DNA from 2 places in the Desulfosporosinus sp. FKA genome. Region 1 is predicted to be linked to the other one. Evidence: riboswitches for the same ligand, from Rfam matches in the RefSeq annotation. Region 1 holds a riboswitch; the other holds the start of a gene.
What was found. Region 1 has a riboswitch for S-adenosylmethionine ahead of B5771_RS01270 (homocysteine synthase). Riboswitches for the same ligand answer to the same signal wherever they lie in the genome.
Positions count from the first base shown of each region.

Region 1 (10,394 bases):
GCAAAATATTATGGGTGCAGGGACATACAGCCATCATGCTTATGAAGCCTTTCGCACTCTTCGGGCAACAGGAGAAGGTAAAACTCCATTTAAAATAACCGACGTCAATAAACTTAAGTGGATGTGTCAGACGCTTGGCATTAATGTTAATCAAGACATTAACCAGTTGGCAATTCAATTAGCAGACCTGCTTAACCATCAGATGAATATTGGCACGGAAGAGCCAAACCTTATGGTTGAAGCCTTTGCACCGAAGAAGAGAAAGCAGGTTTGGAGAGATCTACATATCTATCCGGCGGGAACCGTTCATGAGGAACAGAACTGCGTGGCGAGTTGTCTAACGAATGTTGACGGAGATTATGTGTCTTTAGCACTTAAAGCTTTGAGACTTGGATTATCGACTATTTACAATTCCCAGATCGGGCTGGAAATGGTCCAAGATATCCTGTTTGGCACACCTCAACCTCATGAAGTCAATGTCGATTTGGGCATTATGGATCCTGAGTATGTCAATATCGTCTTTAATGGTCATCAGCCCTGGGCTGGAGCAGCAACCATCCAAAAGGCCAAGCTGCCGGAGATTCAAGCCAAAGCCAAAGCGGCCGGAGCGAAAGGCCTGAGAGTTGTTGGTTCCATCGAAACAGGGCAGGAGCTGCTGCAAAGGTTTCCCGTTGATGATGTTTTTGTGGGACTTATGGGGAATTGGCTTTCAATAGAACCTCTTTTAGCAACGGGGACAGTCGACGTAATGGCCATGGAGGAAAATTGCTCTCCACCGGCCATTGATATGTATGCGGAGAAATATCAGATTACTCTTGTTAGTGTCAGTACCATTATAGGAGTGCCGGGGCTTGAACATAAAATCCCTTATCATCCCAATGAAGTTGAAGCTATGGCTGATCAACTGATTAATTTGGGAATTGAAAACTTTAAAAAACGGCATGGAATAATTGTAGCTAAGGTTCCGAAGATTACCCAAAAAGCTATTGCGGGATTTTCTACAGAGGCCGTTCTGGGAGCTTTAGGCAACAAACTTGATCCGCTGGTTGACGTAATTGCTGCCGGAAAGATTAAAGGAGTTGTGGCCTTAGCAAACTGTTCTACCTTACGAAATGGTCCTCAGGATTGGAATACAGTTAACTTAACCAAGGAACTGATTAAACGGGATATTCTTGTCGTTGCCGGTGGCTGCGGCAATCATGCTTTGGAAGTAGCGGGCCTTTGTAATCTTGAGGCCGTAAAGATCGCCGGTAAAGGGTTAGGGGAAGTATGCAGCTCTTTGCAAATACCGCCTGTCTTGAGTTTCGGAACTTGTACGGATACGGGCAGAATCTCCATGTTGGTGACAGCGTTAGCGGATCATCTTGATGTTGACGTTCCCCAGCTGCCAATTGCCGTAACTGCTCCCGAGTGGATGGAACAAAAGGCTACCATTGATGGGGTTTTTGCTGTGGCCTATGGAACTTACACTCACCTTTCTCCGACGCCTTTTGTTACTGGAGCTCCTCAGCTGGTGAAGCTCTTGACTCAAGATGTCGAAGGATTGACAGGAGGGAAAATTGCTCTTGGCGACGATCCTGTGGAGGTTGCCAATAATATAGAAAATCACATTGTAAATAAACGAAAAGTATTAGGATTAAGTTAGAAAAGAAGTATCAAAAACTCAAACTCAAATTAATAATAAACAAACCACCCGTAAAAAGTTAAAGTCAAAAAGATGGCTTGAAGTTGTTTTAGTCAAGCCATCTTTTTGACTTTTGAAAGTAACCCTTTGGTTGTGCGAAACATTCCTATTCAATTAGGATTTATTCTTGGGCCTAAATCCTTCTGAAATCCGTTTTTCTGTTTTTTGGGCCAAATGCTGTAAGTTATGAAGGCTATTCTCAGAAGTAGGGGCGAGATGTTGATTTTGTATGGTCTCGGGAGTTTTAGGTTTTGCTCCGAGCTTGTGACGCAGAAAAAAATAAGCGCCTGCTGTAATGACTATCAAGCTTAGACCTAAAAAGAAGGAAGCTCTTTGGTCAGGAATCGCAAAAGCGGAGAAGAAAACTCCAATAAAAATCGCGGTAACTATAATATTGCTTACCGGGTATCCAACGACGTGGGTTTTATAGTCTTTTCGGTTTTCGAGAAACTTTGGACGCAGACGCCAATGGGCGAGACTGATTGTTAAAACGTTGACCAGTGAGAGAAGACCACTGGCACCGGTTACCAGCAGGTATATTTTGTTAGGAATAACATAGGAGAGGAAAGCAATACCTACTAGAAAGACGTTTGTAAACAGCAGGGCGCGCCTGGGGACCGCCTTTTTAGTAACTTTATTAAAAAGGTGCGGTGCTTCTCCTTGTTGGGCAAGGGCGTTTAACATACGAGATGTTCCATACATGCTGGCGCTCATTGCCGATAATGTTGCGGTAAGAATGACGAAATTCATAATAGATTGGACGATGGGGATTTTGTAAGGCAACAAAGCGCTGACATAGGGACTGGTACTGGCATTGTAAGTGGTCCACGGGTGGAGCAGGATAAGGAATAAAACAGAAATAACGTAAAAGGTTGTTACTAAAAATGAGGTAATAAGCACCACCTTGGGCACTGTTTTTTCAGGATCGGAGGATTCTGTGATTGCCAATCCAACTACTGAAGTGCCTGAATAGGCATAAAAAACAAGTAAGAGGGAACCTGCGAACCCAGATAAACCATGAACAAAGAAAGGGGTATTAGAGATGTTGTGCCAGCCCGGGGCACCTCCGAAGAGAGGAAAAAAGACAAGAACGATACCTAATATGATAAACCCAATTAGGGCAATTACCTTCACAATCGCCAGACCTGATTCCAATTTGCCAAATCCTCGTGGATCTGAAAGATTGACTCCGGTCAGAATGACTGTATAAATAACAATAAAAGCCCAGAGAGGAATTCCCGGAAACCAGAGAGCGCTGAAAATTGCGGCAGCAGTTGCCTCACTGGACATGACAAGAATTCCTGAGATCCAGTATAGCCAGCCGATAATAAACCCTACTCCCGGACCAAAAGCTTTGGCCGCATAGGTTTGAAATGAACCTTTCTCCGGGTCGAGTAAGGAGAGTTCAGCCAAAAAAGATAAGTTAAAATACATCAAGATTCCCATGATGGCATAAGCAAGAATAATAGAAGGGCCAGAAAGCCTGATTGTTAAGCCCACTCCCAGAAACATTCCTGCGCCAATGATACTCCCGATAGCCAACATCGTTAAAGAAAATGCCGACATTTTAGAAGATTTATCTTGTATTGATGTCAAATTTGTTGCTTCCTTTCCTATGTTTGTTATTTCTAAAATAGCATTCCCAGCTTTTAGAGATCTATGACGTGATTCACTTTAAAAATTAAAGCCGCTTAGGGAGTCCGCCAAGCCATAAAACGTTTGTCATCATTTACAAATGGTTCCTCTACAATTCTGGTTATAAAAAAGGCACACCTCAAATATTGGAGATCCAACATTTGGAGTGCGCCTTTTTCACTTCTTTTAAGCGGGGGGGTTCCCATACATCTTCGCTGATAGAGTCCATCCTTCAGCGCGACAGCATACCGCCAAGATCATAGGGTGTTTCTTGGTAGACGTAATAATTCAACCAGTTCTGAAATAGTAAATTTGTATGTGAGCGCCATCTGTGGACAGGAATTTTTGTGGGATCGTCGTTAGGGAAGTAGTTCTTGGGAAGAGCCAGCGGGAGACCTTTGGCAAGATCACGGTCATATTCTTCTTTCAGGGTTAAGGTATCATACTCAGAATGACCGGTGACAAAGATGTGGCGTCGATCCCTGGAAACCACAATGTATACTCCTGCTTCGCTGGACTCGGATAATATCTCTAGTTCGGGATGTTCAGCAAGGTCACTGCGTTTGGTTTCCGTGTGACGAGAGTGGGGAACATAGAATTCGTCATCGAACCCCCTTAAGAGCTGCATACCGTTAAAACCGCTCCTATTGACATCGTGTTTAAAGACACCAAACATTTTCTCCGGCAAAGGGTATTTTGGGATGCCATAATGGTGATACAATCCGGCCTGAGCCCCCCAGCATATGTGAAACGTGGAGGTGACGTGAGTTGTTGTCCAATCCATAATTTCCTGGAGGTCCTTCCAGTAGGTAACCTCTTCGAAGTCCAAGTGTTCTACCGGTGCCCCTGTAATAATCATGCCATCATAGTTATGGTTTTTAATATCGGTGAAGCTTTGATAAAAAGCATCTAAGTGTTCCTGAGAGGTGTTTTTGGAATGATGGCTTTCAATTCGCAAAAGAACTATTTCGACTTGCAAGGGAGAATTTCCAAGCAGTCTTAAGAGTTGAGTTTCTGTAGTTTCCTTACGGGGCATAAGATTAAGGATTACAATTTTTAAGGGACGAATATCTTGGTGAAAAGCACGTTCGTATCCCATGACGAAAATATTTTCTTGATTGAGTATTTCCATAGCCGGTAAATGTTCCGGGATTTTAATCGGCATTTAACTAAACCTCCGTTTCAACTGCAAGATAAAGGATTTTTAGTAAAAATTAAAAGTATTTGGAAGCTCTGCAGATTTGTTGTCAGCACTCAGATTGTGATAAACAGGAGGTTCTATCATATGAATTTTGAGTACATATTACTTAATTCTGGCTGGCACTAAGAGCTTGGTCCAGATCATAAAGGAGGTCATCAATAGTCTCTAAGCCGATAGAGAGGCGAATCATATCGGGTGATATTCCGGCAGCGCGCTGGGAGGCCTCATCAAGCTGCTGATGAGTGGTGCTTGCCGGGTGAATAACAAGTGATTTGGCATCTCCCACGTTGGCTAGATGTGAAAACAACTGCAGCTTGTTGATGAATTTTTCTCCCTCACGTAGACCGCCTTTTACGCCAAAGGTAAAGATTGAACCGGCACCTTTGGGCAAGTATTTTTGGGCAAGGGTGTGATAGGGACTGTCAGTCAGGCTGGGATAATTTACCCAAGTGACGAACTGATGTCGGTTTAGAAATTCTGCCACCTTTTGCGCGTTTTCCACATGCCGTTCCATACGAAGGGGAAGGGTTTCTAAGCCCTGTAAAAATAGGAAGGAGTTAAAAGGGGATAGAGCAGCTCCTGTATCACGCAGAAGGGATACTCGTGCCTTGGTAATATAAGCGGCTCTGCCGCAGGCTTCGGTATAAACAATTCCATGGTAGCTGGGATCTGGCTCGCTCAGCCCGAGGAATTTGCCGTTATGCCAGTTGAAATTTCCGGAATCAACAATGACTCCTCCAATAGATGTCCCGTGTCCGCCGATAAACTTCGTTGCCGAATGAACGACGATATCAGCGCCATGTTCAATAGGACGGCATAAGTAAGGGGAGGCAAAGGTATTGTCCACGATGAGCGGAAGATTATTTTCGTGAGCGATAGAGGCAAGTTTCGTAATGTCGGCTACATTGATTTGAGGATTGCCAATGGTTTCGGTATAGAGAGCTTTCGTTCGTTCCGTAATTTTAGCCCGAAATTCTTCCGGGTGATCGCCGTTTACAAAGTGAGTTTTAATCCCCAGTTTAGCCAAGGTATAGGCAAACAAGGTATACGTACCGCCGTAAAGAGAGCCCGAAGCAACAATTTCATCCCCGGCTTGGGCGATGTTAAGGATGGCATACGTAATAGCCGCTTGTCCAGATGATGTGGCCAAGGCCCCTACGCCTCCTTCAAGGAGGGCAAGGCGCTGTTCAAAAACATCTTGCGTCGGATTCATGATCCGAGAATAAATGTTGCCGGATTCCTTTAAGGCGAAGAGGTTAGCAGCATGTTCTGTGTCATTGAAAACAAAGGAAGAGGTTTGGTAGATGGGAACGGCACGGGAATTAGTTGCTGAATCGGGACTTTGCCCTCCATGTAAAGAAACAGTTTCAAATCCAAATTGGCGTTTTTCAGTCATTGCATTTCTCTCCTTTTCTGAATAGGTTTTTCGTGACGGTAATTTTCAAGCACTTTTGAGGCTCTTGATTCACTGCCGTTTGAGTTTTTAGGTTATTAGGAGAGGGTAAGTTCAGCGAAGTTATTGATAAAAAAAGAAAACGACCGCTTCAGAGAAGCGGTCGTTAAGTATTTAACACGCTGCTCTCATCTCTCAGAACCTAGGGTTCTGCTGGAATTAGCACCTTATAGCGTTTTGCTATCGGTTGCCGGGCATCATAGGGCCAGTCCCTCCGCCGCTCTTGATAAGAGATTCAATATTTACTTGGATTGAAGATAATACAGCTAATATATAATAAACTACTTTTTCTGTCAAGATTAAATTAGTTGACGCTGTTCAATTTAGAGGTTCTCCATGGCGACTGACAGCATTAATTTAATCCGATTAAGCTGATTGACTTCACTGGCTCCGGGATCGTAGTCAATGGGTGCAATGTTGGACGCGGGATAAGAGCGGCGGAGTTCACGAACCATACCTTTTCCCGTAATATGGTTTGGTAAGCAGGCAAAGGGCTGCAAACAAACGATATTATTGACTCCGCTGCGAATCAATTCAACCATTTCTCCGGTCAGAAACCAGCCTTCTCCTGATTGATTGGCAAGGGAAAGATGGTTTGAAGCATACTTGGCAATTTCTTCGATAGGTTTGGGAGCTGTAAATCGTTTGCTGGCATTAAGGGCTTTTTTCATCTCTCGCCGAAAGGCTTCTATCCGACCGATAGTGAAATCGCCGGATACCATTCGCCAAAAACTACCGGACAGTTGTTTATATTTGATACGATTATCAAAGGCTCCGTATAAAAGAAAGTCTGCGAGGTCAGGTACAACTGCCTCAGCGCCTTCAGACTCCAGCAGTTCTACAATGTTGTTATTGGCAGTGGGATGGAATTTGACAAGAATTTCACCTACGACGCCAACTTTAGGTTTAACCCAATCCTCATGAATGGGGAGAGTGTCAAAGTCCTGGACAATTTGTCGAATGTTCTTCTCATATTCCTTGGTATTACCTGTTTTTAAAGATTCTTGACAACGCTTCACCCATGATTCGTATAAGTGATTGGCAGAGCCTGGTTCTTGTTCGTAAGGGCGTACTCGATAAAGAACACGCATCAAGAGGTCGCCATAGATCAAGCCCTGCATTACTTTTTTAAAGATCGGAAGCGTTATTTTAAAGCCTGGATTTTGCTCTAAGCTTGATGAATTTCCTGTATTTAATGCCACAACTGGGACGTGTCCCAAATGGGCGTCTGCCAAGGCCTTACGGATAAAAGCAATATAGTTGGTTGCCCGGCATCCTCCGCCGGTTTGAGAAATAATTACCGAGGTGTTGTTTAAATCATACTTGCCGGAATTTAAAGCTTTCATGATTTGTCCAACGACAATAATAGCCGGATAGCAAGCATCATTATGCACGTATTTTAGGCCTTCATCAATGGCTGATTTATCGACGGAAGGTAAAATTTCGATAGTATAGCCTGCCATTTCAAAGCCGGTTTGAAAAAACTGAAAGTGAATGGGGGACATTTGGGGGACTAAGAGAGTATGATTTTTTTTCATTTCCATAGTAAAGATGACGCGAGGAGGTCTTGTGATTAACTTTTCTGGGGTTACCTGACGTTTGTCACGTTCATTGATGGCAGCAATTAAAGAACGTACACGAATTCGGGCAGCCCCTAAATTATTAATTTCGTCAATTTTGATGACGGTATAAATCTTGCCGTAAGCTTCGAGAATTTCTTTGACTTGGTCCGTAGTGACTGCGTCTAACCCGCATCCGAAGGAGTTTAACTGGATCAACTCCAGAGAACTCTGTTGGGCGACATAGCTTGCCGCGGCGTAAAGCCTTGTATGGTATACCCACTGGTCGACAATCCGCAAAGGCCGTTCAACCTGGTTAAGATGACTAATGGAGTCCTCAGATAAGACGGCAAACCCGTAGGATTGAATCATCTCCGGAATTCCATGATTAATTTCAGGATCAAGATGATAAGGCCTTCCCCCCAGAACGATACCCTTTATTTGATGGTCTTTAATATATTGAAGGGCTTCTTCTCCCTTTTGCCGGGAGTCCTTTTTATAATTGTCTAATTCCGCATAGGCTTTTTCCATCGCTTTAAGAATTTCTCTGCTTGGAATTCCTTCCGGTGCTAACTCCTCAATTAAACGTTTACCCATTCTGTGTGGATTATCAAGAGGAAAAAACGGGTGATAAAACGTTATCTTCGGGCTTCTCAGGATGTCCATGTTGGCGTTAATCGTTTCCGGATAAGAGGTAACGATAGGACAATTGTAATGATTATTGGATGATGGGTCTTCTTGACGATTGTAGGGTATGCAAGGATAGAAGATTTTAGTTATCCCTTTTTTCACTAAATCAGCAATATGACCATGGGCAAGTTTAGCTGGATAACAAGCCGATTCCGAAGGTATTGTATCCATACCTTTTTCATAAAGCGGTTTCGAGGATCGCCCGGAAAGAATGACTCGATACTTTAATTCGGTAAAGAAAGTAAACCAGAAGGGGTAATCTTCATAAATATTTAAGACTCTGGGAATTCCGATGGTACCTCGAACAGCTTTCTCGGGCACTAAGGGGATATAGTTAAATACTCGCTTGTATTTATAGGTGAAGAGGTTCGGGATTTCGGATTTGGTGATGGTTTTGCCTTCACCACGTTCACAGCGATTTCCAGAGAAAAATTCATTGCCGTTGGAAAAACGCCGAATTGTGACTAAGCAGTTATTTCCGCACAGGCCGCATCGCTTCATAGAGGTTTCCGAAGATAGTTCTTGAAGTTCGGCAAGAGGCAGGAGAGTTGTCTGATAGCTGGTCTCGAAGCGATCTTTGGCAATCAGCGCAGCACCAAAAGCACCCATAATTCCGGCAATATCAGGTCGTACGACTTCACGATTTACGAGTTGTTCGAGGGCTCTCAGGACCGTATCATTATAGAATGTTCCTCCCTGGACAACAATCTTTTGCCCCAGTTCATCAGCGTTTCGTAAGCGGATGACTTTGAAAAGGGCGTTTTTAATCACAGATATCGCAATACCGGCTGAAATATCGCTGACCTCAGCGCCTTCTTTCTGGACTTGTTTAACCTTGGAGTTCATGAAGACAGTACACCGTGTACCGAGGTCGACCGGATGTTTCGATTCTTGGCCGATCTTAGCAAATTCTTGGACACTCATATTCAGAGATTGGGCAAAAGTCTCCACAAACGAGCCGCATCCTGATGAACAAGCTTCATTTAAAGTGATGGATTCGATAACTCCATTACGGATGACCAAGCTCTTCATATCTTGTCCACCGATATCCAACACGAAATCAACGCCGGGAAGAAAAAAGTTCGCGGCTGTATAATGGGCTACCGTTTCAATTTCTCCAATGTCGACTTTGAGAGCTGCTTTAATGAGATGTTCTCCATAGCCGGTAACAGCTGAATTACGAATTTTAATATTTGGATTTAGTTTTTGATAAAGGTTTTTTAAAGCGTTAGCAGTTGATTCAAGGGGATTCCCTTGATTACTGTCATAGAAGGAATAAAGCAAGCCTCCCTGCTCATCAATCAGGGCTAGTTTCGTTGTTGTTGATCCGGCATCAATGCCCAGGTAAGCATTCCCTTGATAAGTCTCTAAATCCACACGTTTGACTCTATTCTCTGCGTGTCTTTTCTTGAAAGTCTCATACTCCTCAGTATCTTTGAAGAGGGGATTTAACTCCGCATTTTCGTCATTGCTTATTTTATAGATCATCGGTGCTCGTTCATATAAACACTCTTGAGTAAAAGGCTGTTGATTTCGTGAGGAAAGTGCAGCACCGATGGCCACGAAGTATTGAGAGTCATCGGGGAAAATAATACTTTGGTCATCTAAATGCAAGGTTTCAATAAAACGTTTCCTAAGTTCCGAAAGGAAAAACAAAGGACCGCCCAAAAAAGCCACGTTACCCGTAATCGGGCGTCCTTGAGCCAAACCACTAATGGTTTGATTGACAACAGCTTGGAAGACAGAAACGGCAATATCCTCTTTAGCAGCCCCCTCATTAAGCAAGGGTTGAATATCAGTTTTTGCAAATACGCCACAGCGTGAAGCAATGGGATAAATAGTTTTATGATTTTTAGCTAATTCATTTAATCCCAGAGCATCTGTTTGCAGTAATGAGGCCATCTGGTCGATAAAAGCTCCGGTTCCTCCGGCACAGGTTCCGTTCATTCGTTGTTCAAGAGAATCACCAAAATAAGTGACCTTAGCATCTTCACCGCCTAGTTCGATGGCAGCATCAGTCTTGGGAATAACCAGTTTTATGGCGTTAGAGCATGCCATGACTTCCTGAATAAAGGGAACATCTAATGTTTGAGAAATGTTATATCCTCCCGAACCGGTGACCATTAAGGTTAAAGCATGTCCTTGGAGAATTGCTTTGGCATCCTCAAGCAT
Region 1 covers NZ_NAHZ01000010.1:42,786-53,179, reverse strand. Annotated here, with positions in the region: gene cooS (anaerobic carbon-monoxide dehydrogenase catalytic subunit) at 1-1,645, shown strand, start outside; gene B5771_RS01280 (amino acid permease) at 1,799-3,280, opposite strand; gene metA (homoserine O-succinyltransferase) at 3,552-4,484, opposite strand; gene B5771_RS01270 (homocysteine synthase) at 4,627-5,916, opposite strand; SAM riboswitch class I at 6,099-6,206, opposite strand; gene B5771_RS01265 (2-hydroxyacyl-CoA dehydratase) at 6,297-10,394, opposite strand, start outside.

Region 2 (10,394 bases), on a different contig from region 1:
CAATACTCCAATTCATTGTCATTCGTGGCCTCATATCCTTTGAGAATTAGGCATCCCCCATTTGCTTCTGCGGTTTTAAGGACTTTAACTAATTGCGGATAGTCTGCCAAAGTAACCGTTTTTCCCCCTACGTTTACGGCAGGAGTCACAGTCAGGGCGAAAGGAACTCGCGCGGCCGCTAAAGTGGTTATTAACTTAGCCACGGCAGCGGAGGGAGTGAGGGGCTGAACGTCCTCAATTCTCAATAATACTTGCCGACTCTCAACGAGATTCCCACTTAAGGTATCTTCTAAAATTCCGCCCAAAATTAAGTTCAAAGGCGTCTGAAAATCCAGTCTGCTTACATATACAACATTGTCCATTTTCCAAACAAAAGGAATAGTATGTTGTAAATTATCGGCAGTGACTAGGTTTTTCGCACCAGCTGGATAGGCAACATTGAATTTTGCAGCGGGATCAATGGGAAGATCCACTCCTCGATAATGAAGCGATACAAAATCACGTTGTTGACCTAGACTTTGAAAGCCGACCCATTTCTTATAGTTTGAGTACTGTTGAATATTCTGCTCGAACCAAAACAATTTACGTGCTCTGCTCATTTCTGAAAGCATACTTTTCGGCAGATTCGCCTTATTGTCACCTAAATAAAAGATATAGTCAAATCCCTTTAAACTGCCGGGAGTCCATTTTGAACGTTCTAATTCTTCAACTTGAACATTAAAGTGTCCTAAATATTCTTCTAAGGCACTAACAAGAGGAAAACTTTCACCAAACCTTGTCCTGCTTTCATAAAGAATCACAGCTTTCGGCTGAAGCTGTGACATCAGATCGTTTTCGGCGGTATCCCCTTGGGCTGTGGGAACAAAAACAGTTATAAGAAATAGCAAAAGACTAGCCAAGATCATACTTAGTTTCTTCCACGGCACGGTCATAAAGAGCAAAAATATCGTCCTCACCTTTCCTAACTTCTGCTTTTCCCAATCGAACCCTTAGTTTTATAATTTTGTGTTTCCCATTTATGTTGACGCTAATTCTGTCTAAGGAATTATTAAGCTTTTCAATTACAACTGCTGCTCCTTCACCAGGAGTGCCCGGAAGAATTATGGCAGTAGTTTTTTCATCGATACAACCCTTAACATCTATGATGCGAGTATGTTCCTCGATGACTCTCGCCATTTCAAGAGTGATTTGGCTCATTCCATCTCGGCCGTAAACTGTGCGCATCTCTGTCTCATTGACGAGAACGATTATAATAAGGGTTAAAGGTTGCTCAAATCGCCGGGAGCGGGACATTTCCTCTTCCAGCTTAGCAAAAAAAGCCTTGTGATTAAGAAATTTAGTTTGTGCATCTATGGTGATAAACTCTTCAAGATCTGACTTTCTTTCCAACTGCCAGAAAAGGCCAGTTACATAAGCACTCATCTGTCCCGCTAAATAGGAACCCAAAGGAACGACGAACAGCCAAACAACATATTGCACCTTAAGCTCAGTTATACTGCCGCTCACCAGAACATTGTAAATTAAATATGAACCGTAGACAAAGACAAACACTAAGGACGTAATAAGCCCAGTCATGGAGCCAAAACTATAACCAATTAATAGGGCGGCTACGGTACAGCCCATTAGCACGAATGTGGAAAGATTGGCCCCTGGAATTGTGGACATATTAATGGCTAATAAAACTAACCAAAGAAGAAAAATCTCTGCAAAAAAAAAGTAATCTTTGCGAATTGCTTTATTTTTATGTTCTAACATTTTATTGCTTTATAGTCTTCCCTTCTTGATGCAGTGTTAACAAAGCTTCCATTTGATCAAAAGCAAACGCTGATTTAGCCGTCTCATAACCAAAGGCCCCCTGCAATTCAGGTTGATCTGAAATGCGGTAGGCGAGCATTCGTTCATAACACCATTGCTCATCCTTATTATCCCCAGCCTGATGAAAAATCCGTGCCGCTAACGCATAAACCGCTGCTGAATCATCAAGGCCGTCTGGACTGCCATCTGCATGATAGGTACTGAAAATCTTACCGTTCGCCTGAATACTTTTATGCAGAAAATCTATGAACGTATTAACATTCACCCCGGCCTTCTGAGCGTAATCAATCGTATATAATTGTTCGACAGTGGTGAACTTTTCCGGCCAGACATAACTTCCAGTCTGCAAATTATAATTGGACGGGAAAAAGCCCTGATTATTACGAGGGGCATTTTTAAGAATATCTAAAGTACTGCGAACCGATTGCTTGGCTGGAGGAAAATCTTTAGATAAGGTTTGCAATCCCACCGGATCGATATAGAATAAAGAAATCTTTTGTTCTGCTTTTCCTATTCTGCCATCGTAGCTGTCGCAAAATACATTTTTGTCCCGATTATATCTATAGAGATTAAAGGCCATGAAAAAAGCTTTGATTTTATAAGTTGGCTCGCCAAAGTCAGTACTTGCTTCGTCTAGACTCCTCAATACTCTAAGTTGATCAACCAAGGCTGTTGCATTGTCCGGTTGTTTCTTCTGCAAATTTAGCCGCCAGTAATAATATCCTTTGGGGGCTGTAAAATACGTTTGCAGGTTATTAAGAACAGATTCAAACAGATTTTTATCCTTAACAAGCAGAGCATACTCTATAAGTTGACCCTGGGATTCTAAAAGAATATACCTGTCACTTTCTGTTCCCACACCCTGACAGCTTGTCAGCAGCCCCTCACTCGACATGAAGCGCTGAGATAATAATTGATCAATTTTCTTTTCAGTGCTGTTTGAGGCGTCAACATTAAGTAGATATTTACCAGCATAGTTACCCGGTTCCAAATGGTTTATTTTATAGTTGTAGTATATAAACGATCCAAAAAACAATCCAGCAAAAGGAATTAGGAAGATAGCAAATAATTTTATTTTCTTTTTAATTTTAAGATCCACTCCTCTTTCGCAAAGTAAACCAAACAGCCGATTGATGCCGTTAACTCATATGCCCAATTCAATGTCAACTTGTATCTTAATTTCTACATATTTCGTCAATTTCCTCCGAAATCCAATGCCAATTTCGCAAAAAAATCTAACATTGAACAAACCTAGTTTACCTTTAGGCACGCAGTTATCTCCTGTCAACTACTTATTTATGATCCTTTAACAACTAGCTCAATTTTAACTCCAATTTCTTTCCTAACACAGTGCCATACAAAACAACTTTTTTCTCGGCAGTCAATGAAACTAGATCCCTTTCGGATTTTTTCAAGGCCTCCTCAAACCATTCTTGTTGAGTCATTCCAGTTAAATCACAGATACGTCTGATACGTTGTTTTTCATAATTTGTAACGGGAAACCAAATTATATCATCCATGAAAAGCACCTCTCTTTTAGGAAATGTTAATTTTTGCCAAAATAAAAAATATCTCCTCTAACATGAAGAGATATTTATAACTCTCATCTGTTAGGAATACTCCTACAGGATTTAGCACCATACTTACGCTGGTTGCTGGGCTTCATCGGGCCAGTCCCTCCACCACTCTCGATAAGAGATTTATTCAATTAATTGTTTGTCAATGATTAATATACTAGTTGCAAATTTCGCTTTTGTCAATTCTAATTAAAAGATCTTAATGCTTCGCATTAATTTTACAAGCAGCGGCTTGATCAGCCATATCCTTTGATAAGATATCCGCATACCCTTCTTCGTGTCTTTTCAACCAGCTATTAGCATAGCTACACGTAGCCGAAGCCTTAAGACCTTTTTCTCTTAAATAATCAGCTACAACCTGCATCATCTTACCGGCCATACCTTGCCCTCTCAAGCTTGGATTTACATAAGTATGGTCTATATCCAGCTCACCGTTTTCCTTGGAAACAAATGTTGCTTCACACATTAGTTCACCTTTTTCATCGGTTGCATATATACGTCGCTCCTCATACTTCCAGTTCATCACTAATTCCTCCTCACCTGAATTTGCGAAAGTTTCGCTTGGCCTCGTGTATCCAGATTTCCCTTTCTAACTTTCCAGATTTCAGCTCACAATTCTGTCCCCCTTTCCGTTTATAAATTGCTAAAGAGAAACCTAGCAAATCTATTGGGCCAGGGTCTTACTTTTATATACTATTGAACTCTCCTGATTAATATAGTAGTATTCTTTACTGAAGTTTAGTTAATTACAAGTTTACCAGGAAACTGCGGATTTTTCATTATTAATTGTTAGATGATCCCAATCAACCGCAATTATTACCAATAGCTATTCCAGTTTATCATGATATAATACATTCAAGGGGGAAGTCCCTTAGTCTTTTTCATGGTACTTATATTTGCCCTCCGGGGACAGCAATTCGGAGGGACTTTTTTCTAAGAGCTCGTCTAACATCAAGTTAGGCATGTCTCTTTTCGTAAAATTGGGGGGTGATGTCAATCAGGTTGGTTTGGCATCACCCTTTTTAGGATGTTGCATCTTATAATTTAGTTAATCACATATTCGGCAGTCTTCGAGGCTGCTTTTTTGTATGCAGATAAAACCTGCATTCATCTTCCACTCGCAGCCCCTTAACTTGCTGGTACTAGGGACGACAATGATTTCTAAACTGCACTCTATAGCTTAGTCACCGCCGGCACCATTACTTAAGGTCAGGAAACAGCTATTGAAACCGCTCTTAAAGATGCCGCTCCTACTGACGGTCCAGACGGCGGGCACATGAAAATGGTAATACAATTTTTCTTGTCCGAAAAACAGCTAAATGATATACTAATTCTCCCAACTTAGAATTAGGAGGATGAGAGAAAATGGAGTTTTTAAATCAGCTTCAATTAGAAACTGAACGACTAATACTAATGGTTCTGGATGAATCCTTTGCCGATTTAATTTTAGATTATTATAAGCGTAATGATGAGTTTCTCCAGGAATGGGAACCTAAAAAGGAACCTGAATTTTATACGATTCGTTATCACCGAGAAGCATTACACAAAGAATTGTCCAAAATTAATGATGGGGATACATTTAGGGTCTGGCTTTTTAAAAAAGATGAGGCGTTGTCTAAAACCATTGGATCAATTGGCTTAAGCAATATCGTTCATGGGGCCTTCCTCTCATGCCATTTAGGCTACAAATTGGATCATACTGAAATCAACCAAGGCTATATGACTGAGGCCTTAAAAAAAGTTATTGAATTCGCCTTTACAAAATTAAGTCTTCATCGTATTGAGGCCAATATTTTGCCGCGCAATGCACGATCGATGCGAGTAGTAGAAAAACTCGGTTTTTATAACGAAGGCCTGGCCAAGAACTATTTGCGAATTAACGGCAAGTGGCAAGATCATATTCATATGGTTCTGCTAAATGAAGCTATGGAGTGAACTCTAATTTATCTCTTCAACAAGCCATTCTTTTTCGCCGTATTTAATAAAGTACTGTCCATCACGCTCGATCAAGTTTTTACACAACTCGCAATAGGAAGAACGGGACAGTTTCGTATCACACGGCCAAAACAACGAAATATAGGGGATCTGGTTCCTGATTAAAATATTGCCTGAAGGCAGAGGGAATTTTCGCCCATCATAAAGTTGTAATATTATCTGATCAGCCTGTACAGTTAGCGATTGAACAAAAAAGGGGACGTCTTCTACCTTTACAGGGTACAATTGATTCTGCCATTCTATATTAAAGTTATTAAGATCATCTTTTCTTAGATTAGAAGCAAATAAGTTGACAATTTCTTTCCTGATCATTTCCAAGCCATCAGCGTACCATAGACCATTCTTATCAATAAAGAGTTCTGGGGCGCGTAAATTACTCAAGATATTGCCTCCTTGCCATAAAAATAGTAATTAACTATCAATAAGATATCTTCTTTATCATTCCACGATTATCCTTTATTTCCTCCTTGTCAACGTGTTTTGATTGCACACCATTTGATGCAGCCTTTCGTTTTTTTTCATCGCGGAGTACAATTATAAAAGATCGCAGAAAAGATTCAAGTTAAGGAGGAAAACGCCATGATCCAGGGTAAAGGATTGTCCCACTTGGAGCTTAGCGAAGTTGCCCGGCGAATGCGCCGCCATATTCTGAAAATGACCCACAAAGCCAAGGGAGGACACCCAGGAGGCTGCTTGTCAGCAACAGACCTCCTTGACGTTTTATATATGAACGTTCTCCGCGTCGATCCACAAAACCCTCATTGGGATAAACGGGATTTTTTCTTTTTATCTAAGGGACATGCGGCGCCGGCACTATATGCAGCCTTATGCGAACGGGGTTTTTTCCCGGAAGAAGAGCTTCTCACTTTTCGTGAAGCCGAGAGTAGGCTTCCTGCTTATCCAAGCTGTGAATCAACCCCAGGTGTTGATATGGCATCAGGTTCGCTGGGACAAGGTCTATCTATTGCCAATGGAGCAGCACTAGCGGCGAAACTTAAAGGTTCTGATCAACGTGCCTATGTGATGCTGGGTGATGGAGAATTGCATGAGGGTCAAGTCTGGGAGGCTATGTTAACGGCTGCTCATTACCATTTAGATAATGTTTGCGCCATAGTCGACTACAACAAATTGCAGCTTGACGGTCGTCTCGACGAGGTAAAATCGTTAGGAGATCTGCCGGGAAAGTGGAAAGCTTTTGGCTGGAATGTCCTCGAAATCGATGGGCACGATTTCGCAATGATTGAGAAGGCTTTTGCACAAGCTCAAGAAGCCAAGACACGGCCAAGTGTGATTATCGCCCATACGATTAAGGGAAAAGGTGTATCTTTCATGGAAGATCAAGTCGACTGGCATGCGGCTGCTCCCAGTGATGCAGAATTAAAAATTGCACTAGAGGAGTTGAAGTAAATGACAAAGATTGCACCACGTCAAGCTTACGGGGAAGAACTTGTTCGCTTGGGGCAAGAGAATCCTGATATCGTTGTCCTCGATGCAGACGTCGCCAAAGCCTCAATGACATATTTGTTTAAAGAAAAATTCCCTGAGCGATTTTTCGACTTAGGAATTTCAGAGTCCGATATCGTAGGAACAGGTGCCGGCTTCGCCGTTGCCGGGAAAATTCCATTTATAAATGCCTATGCAAATTTTCTACTCGGAAACGGCTGGGAGGAAATCCACATTTCGATTGCCTATGCAAACCAAAATGTAAAAATTGTTGGGCACAATATTGGCGCCTCTTCCGGCAAAGATGGCCCAACCCATTTGCCCTTTGAAGATATTGCTCTAATGCGTGTTTTGCCGGGCATCATGATTGTGGAGCCGGCTGATGCCATAGAAATGCGCAAAGCGGTGCGAGCGGCAGCCCAGCACCAAGGGCCGGTTTATCTGCGAGTCGGGCGCTTGCCGATTCCCCTTGTCACCTGTGAAGAGGATCCCTTTGAGCTGGGGAAAGCCCGTATCTTAAGGGAAGGACAAGATGTAACCGTCATAGCCACTGGGGCAATGGTTGCCAAAGGGCTGGAGGCAGCCGAGGAGCTTGCCTCACTTGGAATTTCAGCTGAAGTCATTAATCTTCATACCATAAAGCCTTTAGACGAGGAGACACTACTGCGCTCAGTTCGAAAAACCGGTGCCGTGGTCACTGCTGAAGAACATACGATCCTCGGCGGAATGGGAAGCGCTGTAGCTGAACTTTTGGTTGAGGAATTTCCCGTTCCCTTACAAAGAGTTGGCGTTAAAGATCGTTTTGCCGTTTGTGCTCCCTATGATGAATTGCATGATATCCTGGGCTTAACGGCAAAGACAATAATAAAATCCGTCCAAGATGTGATTCGCAAAAAGCGTCAATAGTCATTCGTATTCAACGTTATGATTTTTCCAGTAGTAAGAAGCAACACCCTATTTACTCAAACTAAAAAAATACCCCCACCGTCATGATGGGGGCTAATCGAGATAAGACTAGAAATTTATGAGGATGAATCGGTCTGTTAAGGCATTTGGAGACCTTTAATATTACGCTATGGTTGCCCAAAGCGAAAACTTTAGTAAAAAGCAGATTGAGAACTATGTCCAGGAGCTGCTTCACCATAAAATATATGATTATCAGTTATTAACCCGGCAGCCTCATAGGAGCACCTTTCAAGAACACTAGAATAAGAATTGGCCTTTTCCACGAAGAATTCAGCCATTTTGGCAGCATCTTCTAACGTGTCAAAAATTAAAAGTGTATAGCTATAAAGCACCTTGTTTTTAACACGGAATATTGTATGTGGTATATTACTCTTTTGAGCCAGTGAAATTAGCACTGGCTTTCTGCCTATTCTCATTAAAATGCTCAATGCCTCTAATGACACACAATTATTTGTCATTGATATTGATATAGCTTTCTGCATATTACATTTATTGTTAACTTTAAGATCAATATTGTATTCTTTAGCCCACTCCTTGGTCATTTTGTTGTATAAATCGCGAACGCCCAAAACTGCGAGAGTATACTTGCCAATTAATGAATCTGGCATATTATCGAATTCTACTGGGGTAACTCCAATAACGATATTTCTTTTTCCCATCTAACATCACTCCTATCATAATTTTTCTTTATAGATAAATCTTTAAGCATATTGAATATAATTATTAAAATTTAAATTTTTGCGTTTTTTAGATATATATTTGACTAAAATCGAATTTTTAATTGATTTATTTTTCGCAATAATTTAATTTATTTAAGTATAGCACTTTATTTTACAGGAATAAAATTGCTATTTCGAATTCTGTGATAATATAATTTAATTCTGAAATTTTCTCCTAATCACATATCAAGATAAAACGAATACCTAATATCGCCAGTGCAGGCAATTTGGTATGGAAAAGAGCGTTAAAAAAGAGGCCACTCTTAAGGTTAGAGTGGCCTCTTTAGATCAATCCATTTCTATTTAATTTTATTGTTACGTATCATTGCCTATAGTAAATGCCTGGGCAATTTGTTTACCAACAACATGATAACTTCTGCTTTCAGGCGCAAATATTAATGGTTTTATTCCAATTTCAAGAATGTTTATGATTTTACATTCTAAATTAATCGGAAATTCCTTGATATAAGGTGCATCAACCAGATCACTTTTTACCGCTGTTAGACCGGTATGAGCAAATTTGTTTTCCTTTTTTCCAGATGCTAAGCCAAAATAATCAGCTTCTTTAATAAAGTTTTCTGACGGAATATTTAGAGAGAAGGCCTTTTTAGCTAGAAGGCTGCCGTAAGTATAAGTAGCTTTGCGTAGTGAAACCGCGACACAGGGCGGAGATGAACAACAAATACCGGTGTAGGATAAACTAAGGTTTTTGCTCCCATACTTTTTTTCATCTATTTCACCTCTTATGTTATTAACCAAACTATTTGGCAAGGATCCTATTCTTAAAGATAAAAAGCTCAACCGTTTAAAAGCGTATAGCAAATTTTGTAAGATAAGATAAGAAATTAATTTCAAAGTGAACTCGTTCAGCTAAAGCTGAACATCGGAACTTTGGTGACGAAAGCGCCTAGCCTATAACAAATGCTATCGAGCTGAAGGATGGAGTCTCCCCCACCGAAGCAAAAGATGTATTCAAGCTATGCTCTAATATGTATAACTTTAGCCCAATCAGGGACTGTTCCGTCTCCGAACAATATTACAATGACTTTCATCCTTTGCGGGGGATGATCGGGCCATGGGGTTTGTCCATCAGTAATGACAATTCCTAGTTGAGGTAAAGGCTTTAATCTTGCCGCGGCTTCTAAGCCAACTCTCATATCTGTTCCGCCGCCACCCGTAAGCTGAATCTGTTCTGGACGAAACACTCGGCGACAAAACTCAACTGTCTGATCAACAGCCAAAACGTAAATTTTCTCCTTTTGTGCCAAGAACCTTAAAATACCGGATATTTCGGCCAATGCCTGAGAAAGCATTTTCTCAGACATACTTCCGCTGGTATCCGCCACCACCGCCACTGAAGGCAGAGGACAGCGCAGGGACGGAAATATAACATTTCCCTTTCCCATCAGTCCATGCCGGCGCGAGGGACGGCAGTATGAATAATCAGTGGCCCCGGTTGTATCTGCAGCAGCAAATCGGATAGCCGCAGCAAGCTGTTTCCGCCAGTCAACTTTAGGTTGAAGCTTGTCTTCTGCCCAGCGATGCCAATGCCCCGGAACACTGCCCTGACTTCTGGCATGTTCTCTGATTTGTTGAGCAACACTGCGGCGAATTAAGTCTCCTTCAGTAAGACTGACTCCAGATGAAGACCCTTTGCTGGGTGGTTGATCCTCCCAAGACGCCATTTGACCGGTTGCACAAGAACCGGACAGACCGGAACCCGGCCTGGGAGAAGAATTCAGAACCGGTGAACCTGAAGTTTGATTCTTCTTTTGATAAACTAACGGCAACTGTTCCTGTTTCTCCAAAACAGCATAGTATTCCTCTGCCAAAAGGCTTTCCGGTTGTCCGATATGATCGGGAGTTACAGGTTGAGCCG
Region 2 covers NZ_NAHZ01000034.1:440,902-451,295, forward strand. Annotated here, with positions in the region: gene B5771_RS23300 (DUF2334 domain-containing protein) at 1-905, opposite strand, end outside; gene B5771_RS23305 (diguanylate cyclase) at 892-1,755, opposite strand; gene B5771_RS23310 (hypothetical protein) at 1,757-2,914, opposite strand; gene B5771_RS23315 (hypothetical protein) at 3,129-3,335, opposite strand; SAM riboswitch class I at 3,416-3,513, opposite strand; gene B5771_RS23320 (GNAT family N-acetyltransferase) at 3,592-3,915, opposite strand; gene B5771_RS23325 (GNAT family N-acetyltransferase) at 4,758-5,327, shown strand; gene B5771_RS23330 (DUF1285 domain-containing protein) at 5,331-5,768, opposite strand; gene B5771_RS23335 (transketolase) at 5,967-6,794, shown strand; gene B5771_RS23340 (transketolase family protein) at 6,795-7,736, shown strand; gene B5771_RS23345 (hypothetical protein) at 7,928-8,455, opposite strand; gene B5771_RS23350 (flavin reductase family protein) at 8,831-9,370, opposite strand; gene B5771_RS23355 (VWA-like domain-containing protein) at 9,493-10,394, opposite strand, start outside.
Region 2: it holds a riboswitch for S-adenosylmethionine, as region 1 does, so the genes downstream of both, B5771_RS23315 (hypothetical protein) here and B5771_RS01270 (homocysteine synthase) in region 1, are expected to answer to the same signal.